DNA from 4 places in the Paenibacillus sp. Marseille-Q7038 genome. Region 3 is predicted to be linked to each of the others. Evidence: a T-box and tRNA genes for the amino acid it is inferred to sense, from the RefSeq annotation. Region 3 holds a T-box; the other regions hold tRNA genes.
The links. The T-box of region 3 lies ahead of thrS (threonine--tRNA ligase). A T-box ahead of a tRNA ligase gene usually reads a tRNA of that ligase, here a tRNA-Thr.
Positions count from the first base shown of each region.

Region 1: it encodes a tRNA-Thr, which carries the amino acid that the T-box ahead of thrS (threonine--tRNA ligase) is inferred to sense. The anticodon was not compared.
Region 2: it encodes a tRNA-Thr, which carries the amino acid that the T-box ahead of thrS (threonine--tRNA ligase) is inferred to sense. The anticodon was not compared.
Region 4: it encodes a tRNA-Thr, which carries the amino acid that the T-box ahead of thrS (threonine--tRNA ligase) is inferred to sense. The anticodon was not compared.

Region 1 is NZ_CBCOOM010000001.1:3,134,580-3,136,747, reverse strand. It holds rRNA gene rrf (5S ribosomal RNA) at 1-68, shown strand, start outside; tRNA gene ACWPWY_RS14950 (tRNA-Ile) at 120-196, shown strand; tRNA gene ACWPWY_RS14945 (tRNA-Ala) at 219-294, shown strand; tRNA gene ACWPWY_RS14940 (tRNA-Asn) at 299-374, shown strand; tRNA gene ACWPWY_RS14935 (tRNA-Ser) at 380-468, shown strand; tRNA gene ACWPWY_RS14930 (tRNA-Glu) at 501-572, shown strand; tRNA gene ACWPWY_RS14925 (tRNA-Val) at 581-656, shown strand; tRNA gene ACWPWY_RS14920 (tRNA-Met) at 666-739, shown strand; tRNA gene ACWPWY_RS14915 (tRNA-Asp) at 751-825, shown strand; tRNA gene ACWPWY_RS14910 (tRNA-Phe) at 842-917, shown strand; tRNA gene ACWPWY_RS14905 (tRNA-Thr) at 929-1,004, shown strand; tRNA gene ACWPWY_RS14900 (tRNA-Tyr) at 1,014-1,099, shown strand; tRNA gene ACWPWY_RS14895 (tRNA-His) at 1,129-1,201, shown strand; tRNA gene ACWPWY_RS14890 (tRNA-Gln) at 1,224-1,298, shown strand; tRNA gene ACWPWY_RS14885 (tRNA-Lys) at 1,311-1,386, shown strand; tRNA gene ACWPWY_RS14880 (tRNA-Leu) at 1,397-1,477, shown strand; tRNA gene ACWPWY_RS14875 (tRNA-Gly) at 1,488-1,559, shown strand; tRNA gene ACWPWY_RS14870 (tRNA-Arg) at 1,572-1,648, shown strand; tRNA gene ACWPWY_RS14865 (tRNA-Leu) at 1,679-1,758, shown strand; tRNA gene ACWPWY_RS14860 (tRNA-Pro) at 1,769-1,842, shown strand; tRNA gene ACWPWY_RS14855 (tRNA-Gly) at 1,852-1,922, shown strand.
Region 2 is NZ_CBCOOM010000001.1:1,551,155-1,553,322, reverse strand. It holds rRNA gene ACWPWY_RS07590 (23S ribosomal RNA) at 1-342, shown strand, start outside; rRNA gene rrf (5S ribosomal RNA) at 597-713, shown strand; tRNA gene ACWPWY_RS07580 (tRNA-Ala) at 762-837, shown strand; tRNA gene ACWPWY_RS07575 (tRNA-Asn) at 842-917, shown strand; tRNA gene ACWPWY_RS07570 (tRNA-Glu) at 920-991, shown strand; tRNA gene ACWPWY_RS07565 (tRNA-Val) at 1,000-1,075, shown strand; tRNA gene ACWPWY_RS07560 (tRNA-Met) at 1,086-1,159, shown strand; tRNA gene ACWPWY_RS07555 (tRNA-Thr) at 1,293-1,368, shown strand; tRNA gene ACWPWY_RS07550 (tRNA-Tyr) at 1,378-1,463, shown strand; tRNA gene ACWPWY_RS07545 (tRNA-Trp) at 1,470-1,544, shown strand; tRNA gene ACWPWY_RS07540 (tRNA-His) at 1,582-1,657, shown strand; tRNA gene ACWPWY_RS07535 (tRNA-Gln) at 1,678-1,752, shown strand; tRNA gene ACWPWY_RS07530 (tRNA-Lys) at 1,764-1,839, shown strand; tRNA gene ACWPWY_RS07525 (tRNA-Leu) at 1,850-1,930, shown strand; tRNA gene ACWPWY_RS07520 (tRNA-Gly) at 1,941-2,012, shown strand; tRNA gene ACWPWY_RS07515 (tRNA-Arg) at 2,025-2,101, shown strand; tRNA gene ACWPWY_RS07510 (tRNA-Leu) at 2,132-2,168, shown strand, end outside.
Region 3 is NZ_CBCOOM010000001.1:544,843-547,010, forward strand. It holds gene ACWPWY_RS02720 (putative sporulation protein YtxC) at 1-483, shown strand, start outside; T-box leader at 493-761, shown strand; gene thrS (threonine--tRNA ligase) at 841-2,168, shown strand, end outside.
Region 4 is NZ_CBCOOM010000002.1:1,118,960-1,121,127, forward strand. It holds rRNA gene ACWPWY_RS22390 (23S ribosomal RNA) at 1-917, shown strand, start outside; tRNA gene ACWPWY_RS22395 (tRNA-Met) at 1,007-1,080, shown strand; tRNA gene ACWPWY_RS22400 (tRNA-Asp) at 1,092-1,168, shown strand; tRNA gene ACWPWY_RS22405 (tRNA-Phe) at 1,185-1,260, shown strand; tRNA gene ACWPWY_RS22410 (tRNA-Thr) at 1,272-1,347, shown strand; tRNA gene ACWPWY_RS22415 (tRNA-Tyr) at 1,357-1,442, shown strand; tRNA gene ACWPWY_RS22420 (tRNA-Trp) at 1,449-1,522, shown strand; tRNA gene ACWPWY_RS22425 (tRNA-His) at 1,559-1,634, shown strand; tRNA gene ACWPWY_RS22430 (tRNA-Gln) at 1,653-1,727, shown strand; tRNA gene ACWPWY_RS22435 (tRNA-Gly) at 1,735-1,809, shown strand; tRNA gene ACWPWY_RS22440 (tRNA-Cys) at 1,818-1,891, shown strand; tRNA gene ACWPWY_RS22445 (tRNA-Leu) at 1,905-1,990, shown strand; tRNA gene ACWPWY_RS22450 (tRNA-Arg) at 2,001-2,075, shown strand; tRNA gene ACWPWY_RS22455 (tRNA-Leu) at 2,089-2,168, shown strand.

The DNA of each region.
Region 1 (2,168 bases), 2.6 Mb from region 3:
CCGTTAAGCCCTCCAGCGCCGATGGTACTTGGACCGCAGGGTCCTGGGAGAGTAGGACGTCGCCAAGCGAATACCCTTTTGGGTTATTTTTTTGCCTTATCGTTACTCATTAACGATGAGGGCCCTTAGCTCAGCTGGTTAGAGCGCACCCCTGATAAGGGTGAGGTCGGTGGTTCGAGTCCACTAGGGCCCACCATTCAAATTTATAATTCCATTATGGGGCCATAGCTCAGCTGGGAGAGCGCCTGCCTTGCACGCAGGAGGTCAGCGGTTCGATCCCGCTTGGCTCCACCAATATTCCCTGATAGCTCAGTTGGTAGAGCACTCGACTGTTAATCGAGTTGTCACAGGTTCGAGCCCTGTTCGGGGAGCCATTTCTGGAGAAGTGTCCGAGCTGGCCGAAGGAGCACGATTGGAAATCGTGTAGGCGTCACAAGCGTCTCGAGGGTTCGAATCCCTCTTTCTCCGTTGCGAATTTTCTAGAATGTTTAATACAGTAAGGCCCGTTGGTCAAGGGGTTAAGACACCTCCCTTTCACGGAGGTAACAGGGGTTCGAATCCCCTACGGGTCACTTTATATGGAGATTTAGCTCAGCTGGGAGAGCATCTGCCTTACAAGCAGAGGGTCGGGGGTTCGATCCCCTCAATCTCCACCATATAAATATCGCGGGGTGGAGCGACTCGGTAGCTCGTCGGGCTCATAACCCGAAGGTCGCAGGTTCAAATCCTGCCCCCGCAATTGTAATACCTGGAACTGTGGTAGAGGCCTAACATGCCTGCCTGTCACGCAGGAGATCGCGGGTTCGAATCCCGTCAGTTCCGCCATTTTTATTCTGAATAAGGCTCGGTAGCTCAGTCGGTAGAGCAGAGGACTGAAAATCCTCGTGTCGGCGGTTCGATTCCGTCCCGAGCCACCATTCAAAAATTAGCCGATGTAGCTCAACTGGTAGAGCAACTGACTTGTAATCAGTAGGTTGGGGGTTCAAGTCCTCTCGTCGGCACCAGTTTCATATGGAGGATTAGCGAAGTGGCCAAACGCATCAGACTGTAAATCTGCTCCCTTACGGGTTCGGTGGTTCGAATCCATCATCCTCCACCAGATTTATTTTCAAAGTTTGTCGTTGTATGGCGGTCGTGGCGAAGGGGTTAACGCACCGGTCTGTGGCTCCGGCATTCGTGGGTTCAAGTCCCATCGATCGCCCATTTTTAAACCTTATCACTGTTGGGGATTAGCCAAGCGGTAAGGCAACGGACTTTGACTCCGTCATGCATAGGTTCAAATCCTATATCCCCAGCCATTTTTTTAGTACGAGCCATTAGCTCAGTTGGTAGAGCACCTGACTTTTAATCAGGGTGTCGAAGGTTCGAGCCCTTCATGGCTCACCATCATTTATATGCGCGTGTGGCGGAATTGGCAGACGCACTAGACTTAGGATCTAGCGTCTTTGACGTGGGGGTTCGAGTCCCTTCACGCGCATCCTTTAATTGCGGACGTGGCTCAGCGGTAGAGCATCGCCTTGCCAAGGCGAGGGTCGCGGGTTCGATTCCCGTCGTCCGCTTTTATATTTTTTGCGCCCTTAGCTCAGCTGGATAGAGCGTTTGACTACGAATCAAAAGGCCGGGAGTTCGAATCTCTCAGGGCGCGCCATTATATTTTTAAATATGAAATAAGCAACAAGCCGGTGTGGCGGAATTGGCAGACGCGCGCGACTCAAAATCGTGAGGGAAACCGTGGGGGTTCGAGTCCCTTCACCGGCATCATATATTACGGGATGTAGCTCAGCTTGGTAGAGCACCTGGTTTGGGACCAGGGGGTCGCATGTTCAAATCGTGTCATCCCGATATTTATACGCGGGTGTAGTTCAATGGTAGAACTTCAGCCTTCCAAGCTGATAGCGTGGGTTCGATTCCCATCACCCGCTTCATTTGTAAACCTCTTCGCGAAAGCGAAGGGGTTTTTATTATTTTTACCTTTATAAGGGAGTAAGTATTGAATACTCGAGGTAATTCTTTTTCGGCTGGACCTTGTACTTCTAAGACCATCATTACCAGCAGAAACATTGCTAGTAATTGTGACAAGCGGTGTTAACAACTAAAAAGAATGAGATGATCTTCTCATCTTAGGAAGTTATATTGATGATACACATACGTAACACATATTCTTTTTA
Region 2 (2,168 bases), 1.0 Mb from region 3:
CTGTTCGCCCATTAAAGCGGTACGCGAGCTGGGTTCAGAACGTCGTGAGACAGTTCGGTCCCTATCTGTCGTGGGCGTAGGAAATTTGAGAGGAGCTGTCCTTAGTACGAGAGGACCGGGATGGACATACCGCTGGTGTACCAGTTGTTCCGCCAGGAGCATCGCTGGGTAGCTATGTATGGAAGGGATAAGCGCTGAAAGCATCTAAGCGCGAAGCCCACCTCAAGATGAGATTTCCCAATTAGTAAGACCCCTTGAAGACGACGAGGTAGATAGGCTGGAGGTGGAAGTGCAAAGAATGCATGGAGCTGACCAGTACTAATCGGTCGAGGGCTTATCCTAAAAGCTTTCTGAAGGAAAGCTACTTCGAAAGCATATGCTATAAATCGTAAAAAAACGTTTCGTATCTAGTTTTCAGGGAGCAAATCCTTGAGGAGAACCTGACGCTTGTTTCTTGATTCACACTTCCATGTTGAACCCAAGTAAACGCGAAGAGCGAATGGATTTTCTGAAGATTTTTAAGTCGCATGTCCTTTCTAAGGTCTGATATTTTGCTGGTGAGTATTCACTGAAGATATCACAGCGCAAAAATCATGTTTGGTGGCGATAGCGGAGGGGTTCCACACGTACCCATCCCGAACACGACCGTTAAGCCCTCCAGCGCCGATGGTACTTGGACCGCAGGGTCCTGGGAGAGTAGGACGCCGCCAAGCGAATACCCTTTTGGGTTATTTTTTGCTGAATTACTTATTTAACGATTAGGGGCCATAGCTCAGCTGGGAGAGCGCCTGCCTTGCACGCAGGAGGTCAGCGGTTCGATCCCGCTTGGCTCCACCAATATTCCCTGATAGCTCAGTTGGTAGAGCACTCGACTGTTAATCGAGTTGTCACAGGTTCGAGTCCTGTTCGGGGAGCCAGCGGCCCGTTGGTCAAGGGGTTAAGACACCTCCCTTTCACGGAGGTAACAGGGGTTCGAATCCCCTACGGGTCACTTTATATGGAGATTTAGCTCAGCTGGGAGAGCATCTGCCTTACAAGCAGAGGGTCGGGGGTTCGATCCCCTCAATCTCCACCATATCAAATATCGCGGGGTGGAGCGGCTCGGTAGCTCGTCGGGCTCATAACCCGAAGGTCGCAGGTTCAAATCCTGCCCCCGCAATTGTAGTACTTGGAAATGTGGTAGAAGCAATATTTGTGCCTGTCATGCAAGATATTGTGGTTTGTAACTCTGTCAATTCAACCACTTTTTCCTAGCTCCAATCATATGGAGTATGTTATAATTAAAACAGTTAGCCGGTGTAGCTCAACTGGTAGAGCAACTGACTTGTAATCAGTAGGTTGGGGGTTCAAGTCCTCTCGCCGGCACCAGTTTCATATGGAGGATTAGCGAAGTGGCCAAACGCATCAGACTGTAAATCTGCTCCCTTACGGGTTCGGTGGTTCGAATCCATCATCCTCCACCAGTTTTTAGGGGCATAGTTTAAAGGTAGAACAACGGTCTCCAAAACCGTTGGTGTGGGTTCAATTCCTCTTTGCCCCTGCCATTTTTACAATTTTAGTATCATGATAAAGAATATTATGGCGGTCGTGGCGAAGGGGTTAACGCACCGGTCTGTGGCTCCGGCATTCGTGGGTTCAAGTCCCATCGATCGCCCCATTTATACAACTTATCGCTGTTGGGGATTAGCCAAGCGGTAAGGCAACGGACTTTGACTCCGTCATGCATAGGTTCAAATCCTATATCCCCAGCCATTTTTTAGTACGAGCCATTAGCTCAGTTGGTAGAGCACCTGACTTTTAATCAGGGTGTCGAAGGTTCGAGCCCTTCATGGCTCACCATCATTTATATGCGCGTGTGGCGGAATTGGCAGACGCACTAGACTTAGGATCTAGCGTCTTTGACGTGGGGGTTCGAGTCCCTTCACGCGCATCCTTTAATTGCGGACGTGGCTCAGCGGTAGAGCATCGCCTTGCCAAGGCGAGGGTCGCGGGTTCGATTCCCGTCGTCCGCTTTTATATTTTTTGCGCCCTTAGCTCAGCTGGATAGAGCGTTTGACTACGAATCAAAAGGCCGGGAGTTCGAATCTCTCAGGGCGCGCCATTATATTTTTAAATAAGAAATAAGCAACAAGCCGGTGTGGCGGAATTGGCAGACGCGCGCGACTCAA
Region 3 (2,168 bases):
GGTGTACTACGATTTCGGATGCAGAGTTATAAGAACGAACTTCATGAAATCGTGGAATATGCATTAGATGAATTTTATATGGATCGGCAGTATGAGGAGTTTATGAGTCTTTTGAAATATTTTGTTTATTTTCAAGAAACGAAGGTGCCTCTTGTACATGTCGTGCATAAAGATCAACACGAATTTGTGTTATATGATGAGTACATGCGGCCTCTGGTTTTGCCTCCAGATGAAAGTGTTATTATGGAGATGCCAGGTATAGAACTTGAAATGGAAGTCGAAGATATGATTATTAGCAGGCTGATCTCTATTTCTCCTAAGAAAATGAAACTGCATACGCAGACTCAAGATTTTCCGGTCATTCGATCCATTACACAGATTTTTGAAGATCGAGTGGAGATTTGCCATAACTGCAGATATTGCTGTTCGATGAAAGAAACGGGGCTGCTGACGCTTGACGAAGAGGAATCTTTAGAATTATAATAACTGGTATTAAAAGCAATGACAAAGACATGAGCCGTAGAAAATGGGCCGTACAGAGAGAAGAAACTTGGCTGTAATTTCTTCCGGATACCAACTGCGACTTACCCCTTTGTAGCTGTGGTTTAGAACGCTTGCATTTATGCAGACAAGTAAGAACCGCCGGATTCATGCCCGTTATCTTGCATGCTTCAATGAGGGTTGTCCTGTTATGTGCACTTGCGCATGATAAGAGACAACTGAATTAGGGTGGAACCACGAGTATAACACTCGTCCCTTTGCCGGGACGGGTGTTTTTTGCGTCTGCAATAAACATAGCATCGTTCCCCGGCATCCAAAAGGATAAAGGAGGAAATAACAATGTCAGTAAGTATTAAATTACCAGATGGTTCTGTTCGCGAATATGAGAACGGAGCTAGTATCCTTGATGTAGCTGCTTCGATTAGCAGTGGACTCAAAAAAAATGCACTTGCAGGTAAAATGGATGGGATTGTTGTCGATCTTTCCACTCCGCTTCGTGAAGGGGCACTTGTTGAAATTGTAACTTATGATTCACCTGAAGGACTTGAAGTGCTTCGCCATAGTACTGCACATTTGCTGGCACAAGCCGTAAAACGCCTGTTTGGCAACAAAGAAGTCTTTTTGGGTGTAGGTCCGGTGATTGAAGACGGATTCTATTATGATATGGATCTTGAACATGCACTGAATCCGGAAGATCTGCAAAAGATCGAGAAAGAAATGGAACGCATCGTTAATGAGAACCTTCCTATCGTACGTAAAGAAGTGAGCAGAGAAGAAGCGATTCGAATTTTTGAAGAAGTTCAAGACCCTTATAAACTGGAGCTCATTCGTGATTTGCCAGAAGACAGCATCATTTCCATCTATGAACAAGGTGAATTCTTCGACCTTTGCCGTGGACCGCATGTTCCATCAACTGGAAAAATTAAAGTGTTTAAGCTGATGAACGTAGCCGGCGCATACTGGCGCGGAGACAGCAAGAATAAAATGCTTCAACGGGTATACGGAACTGCATTTGCGAAAAAGGCACAACTGGATGAACATCTTCATTACTTGGAAGAAGCTAAAAAACGGGATCACCGTAAGCTGGGTAAAGAACTGAACATGTTTACTTTCTCTCAGCTGGTCGGCCAAGGGCTTCCTATTTGGCTTCCCAATGGAGCAAAACTTCGTCGTACCCTGGAACGCTATATTGTAGACCTTGAAGAAAGTTTGGGTTACAAACATGTGTACACTCCTGTTCTAGGGAATGTAGAATTGTATAAAACTTCTGGACATTTAGAGCACTATGAAGAAGATATGTTCCCAAGAATGGTGCTTGATAATGAAGAACTTGTGCTACGTCCAATGAACTGTCCTCACCACATGATGGTATATAAAAGTGAAATGCACAGCTACCGTGATTTGCCGGTTCGTATTGCTGAGCTTGGAATGCAGCACCGTTATGAAATGTCAGGAGCACTGACTGGTTTACACCGGGTTCGTGCAATGACTCTAAATGATTCTCATATTTTCTGCCGTCCGGATCAGATCAAAGAAGAGTTTGCTCGTGTCATTGAGCTGATTATGATTGCTTATAAAGACTTTGGTATTCACGATTACCGCTTCCGTCTATCCTATCGCGATCCTCAGGATACTGAGAAATACTTCCCGAATGATGAGATGTGGGA
Region 4 (2,168 bases), on a different contig from region 3:
GGCGTAACGACTTGGGCGCTGTCTCAACGAGAGATCCGGTGAAATTTTAATACCTGTGAAGATGCAGGTTACCCGCGACAAGACGGAAAGACCCCATGGAGCTTTACTGCGGCTTGATATTGGATTTGGGTACGATCTGTACAGGATAGGTGGGAGCCTAAGAAGCATGAGCGCCAGCTTGTGTGGAGGCAACGTTGGGATACCACCCTGATCGTATCTAGGTTCTAACTTGGTACCGTGATCCGGTGCGAGGACAGTGTCAGGGGGGCAGTTTGACTGGCGGTCGCCTCCTAAAGAGTAACGGAGGCGCCCAAAGGTTCCCTCAGAATGGTTGGAAATCATTCGCAGAGTGTAAAGGCACAAGGGAGCTTGACTGCGAGACCTACAAGTCGAGCAGGGACGAAAGTCGGGCTTAGTGATCCGGTGGTACCGCATGGAAGGGCCATCGCTCAACGGATAAAAGCTACCCTGGGGATAACAGGCTTATCTCCCCCAAGAGTCCACATCGACGGGGAGGTTTGGCACCTCGATGTCGGCTCATCGCATCCTGGGGCTGAAGTAGGTCCCAAGGGTTGGGCTGTTCGCCCATTAAAGCGGTACGCGAGCTGGGTTCAGAACGTCGTGAGACAGTTCGGTCCCTATCTGTCGTGGGCGTAGGAAATTTGAGAGGAGCTGTCCTTAGTACGAGAGGACCGGGATGGACATACCGCTGGTGTACCAGTTGTTCCGCCAGGAGCATCGCTGGGTAGCTATGTATGGAAGGGATAAGCGCTGAAAGCATCTAAGCGCGAAGCCCACCTCAAGATGAGATTTCCCAATTAGTAAGACCCCTTGAAGACGACGAGGTAGATAGGCTGGGGGTGGAAGTGCGGAATGCATGGAGCTGACCAGTACTAATCGGTCGAGGGCTTATCCTAAAAATAAATCGCAAAGATTGTTTCGTATCTAGTTTTCAGGGAGCAGAGGGTCGGGGGTTCGATCCCCTCAATCTCCACCATATAAATATCGCGGGGTGGAGCGACTCGGTAGCTCGTCGGGCTCATAACCCGAAGGTCGCAGGTTCAAATCCTGCCCCCGCAATTGTAATACCTGGAACTGTGGTGTAGAGGCCTAACATGCCTGCCTGTCACGCAGGAGATCGCGGGTTCGAATCCCGTCAGTTCCGCCATTTTTATTCTGAATAAGGCTCGGTAGCTCAGTCGGTAGAGCAGAGGACTGAAAATCCTCGTGTCGGCGGTTCGATTCCGTCCCGAGCCACCATTCAAAAATTAGCCGATGTAGCTCAACTGGTAGAGCAACTGACTTGTAATCAGTAGGTTGGGGGTTCAAGTCCTCTCGTCGGCACCAGTTTCATATGGAGGATTAGCGAAGTGGCCAAACGCATCAGACTGTAAATCTGCTCCCGTACGGGTTCGGTGGTTCGAATCCATCATCCTCCACCAGTTTTTAGGGGCATAGTTTAAAGGTAGAACAACGGTCTCCAAAACCGTTGGTGTGGGTTCAATTCCTGCTGCCCCTGCCAATTTTACAAATTTAGTATCATGATAAAGAATACATGGCGGTCGTGGCGAAGGGGTTAACGCACCGGTCTGTGGCTCCGGCATTCGTGGGTTCAAGTCCCATCGATCGCCCCATTTTTTCTTTATCACTGCTGGGGATTAGCCAAGCGGTAAGGCAACGGACTTTGACTCCGTCATGCATAGGTTCAAATCCTATATCCCCAGCCATTTATTTGCGGACGTGGCTCAGCGGTAGAGCATCGCCTTGCCAAGGCGAGGGTCGCGGGTTCGATTCCCGTCGTCCGCTCCAATATATACGGCGCCATAGCCAAGTGGTAAGGCACAGCTCTGCAAAAGCTTTATCCCCAGTTCGAATCTGGGTGGCGCCTCCATTTTTATTTATAAGCGGGAGTGGCGGAATCGGCAGACGCACAGGACTTAAAATCCTGCGGTAGGTGACTATCGTACCAGTTCAAGTCTGGTCTTCCGCATATCTAGTCTGTGCCCTTAGCTCAGCTGGATAGAGTATTTGATTGCGAATCAAAAAGCTTCGGAGTTCAAATCTTTTAGGGCACATATAATAGAATAAGCCGGTGTGGCGGAATTGGCAGACGCGCGCGACTCAAAATCGTGAGGGAAACCGTGGGGGTTCGAGTCCCTTCACCGGCA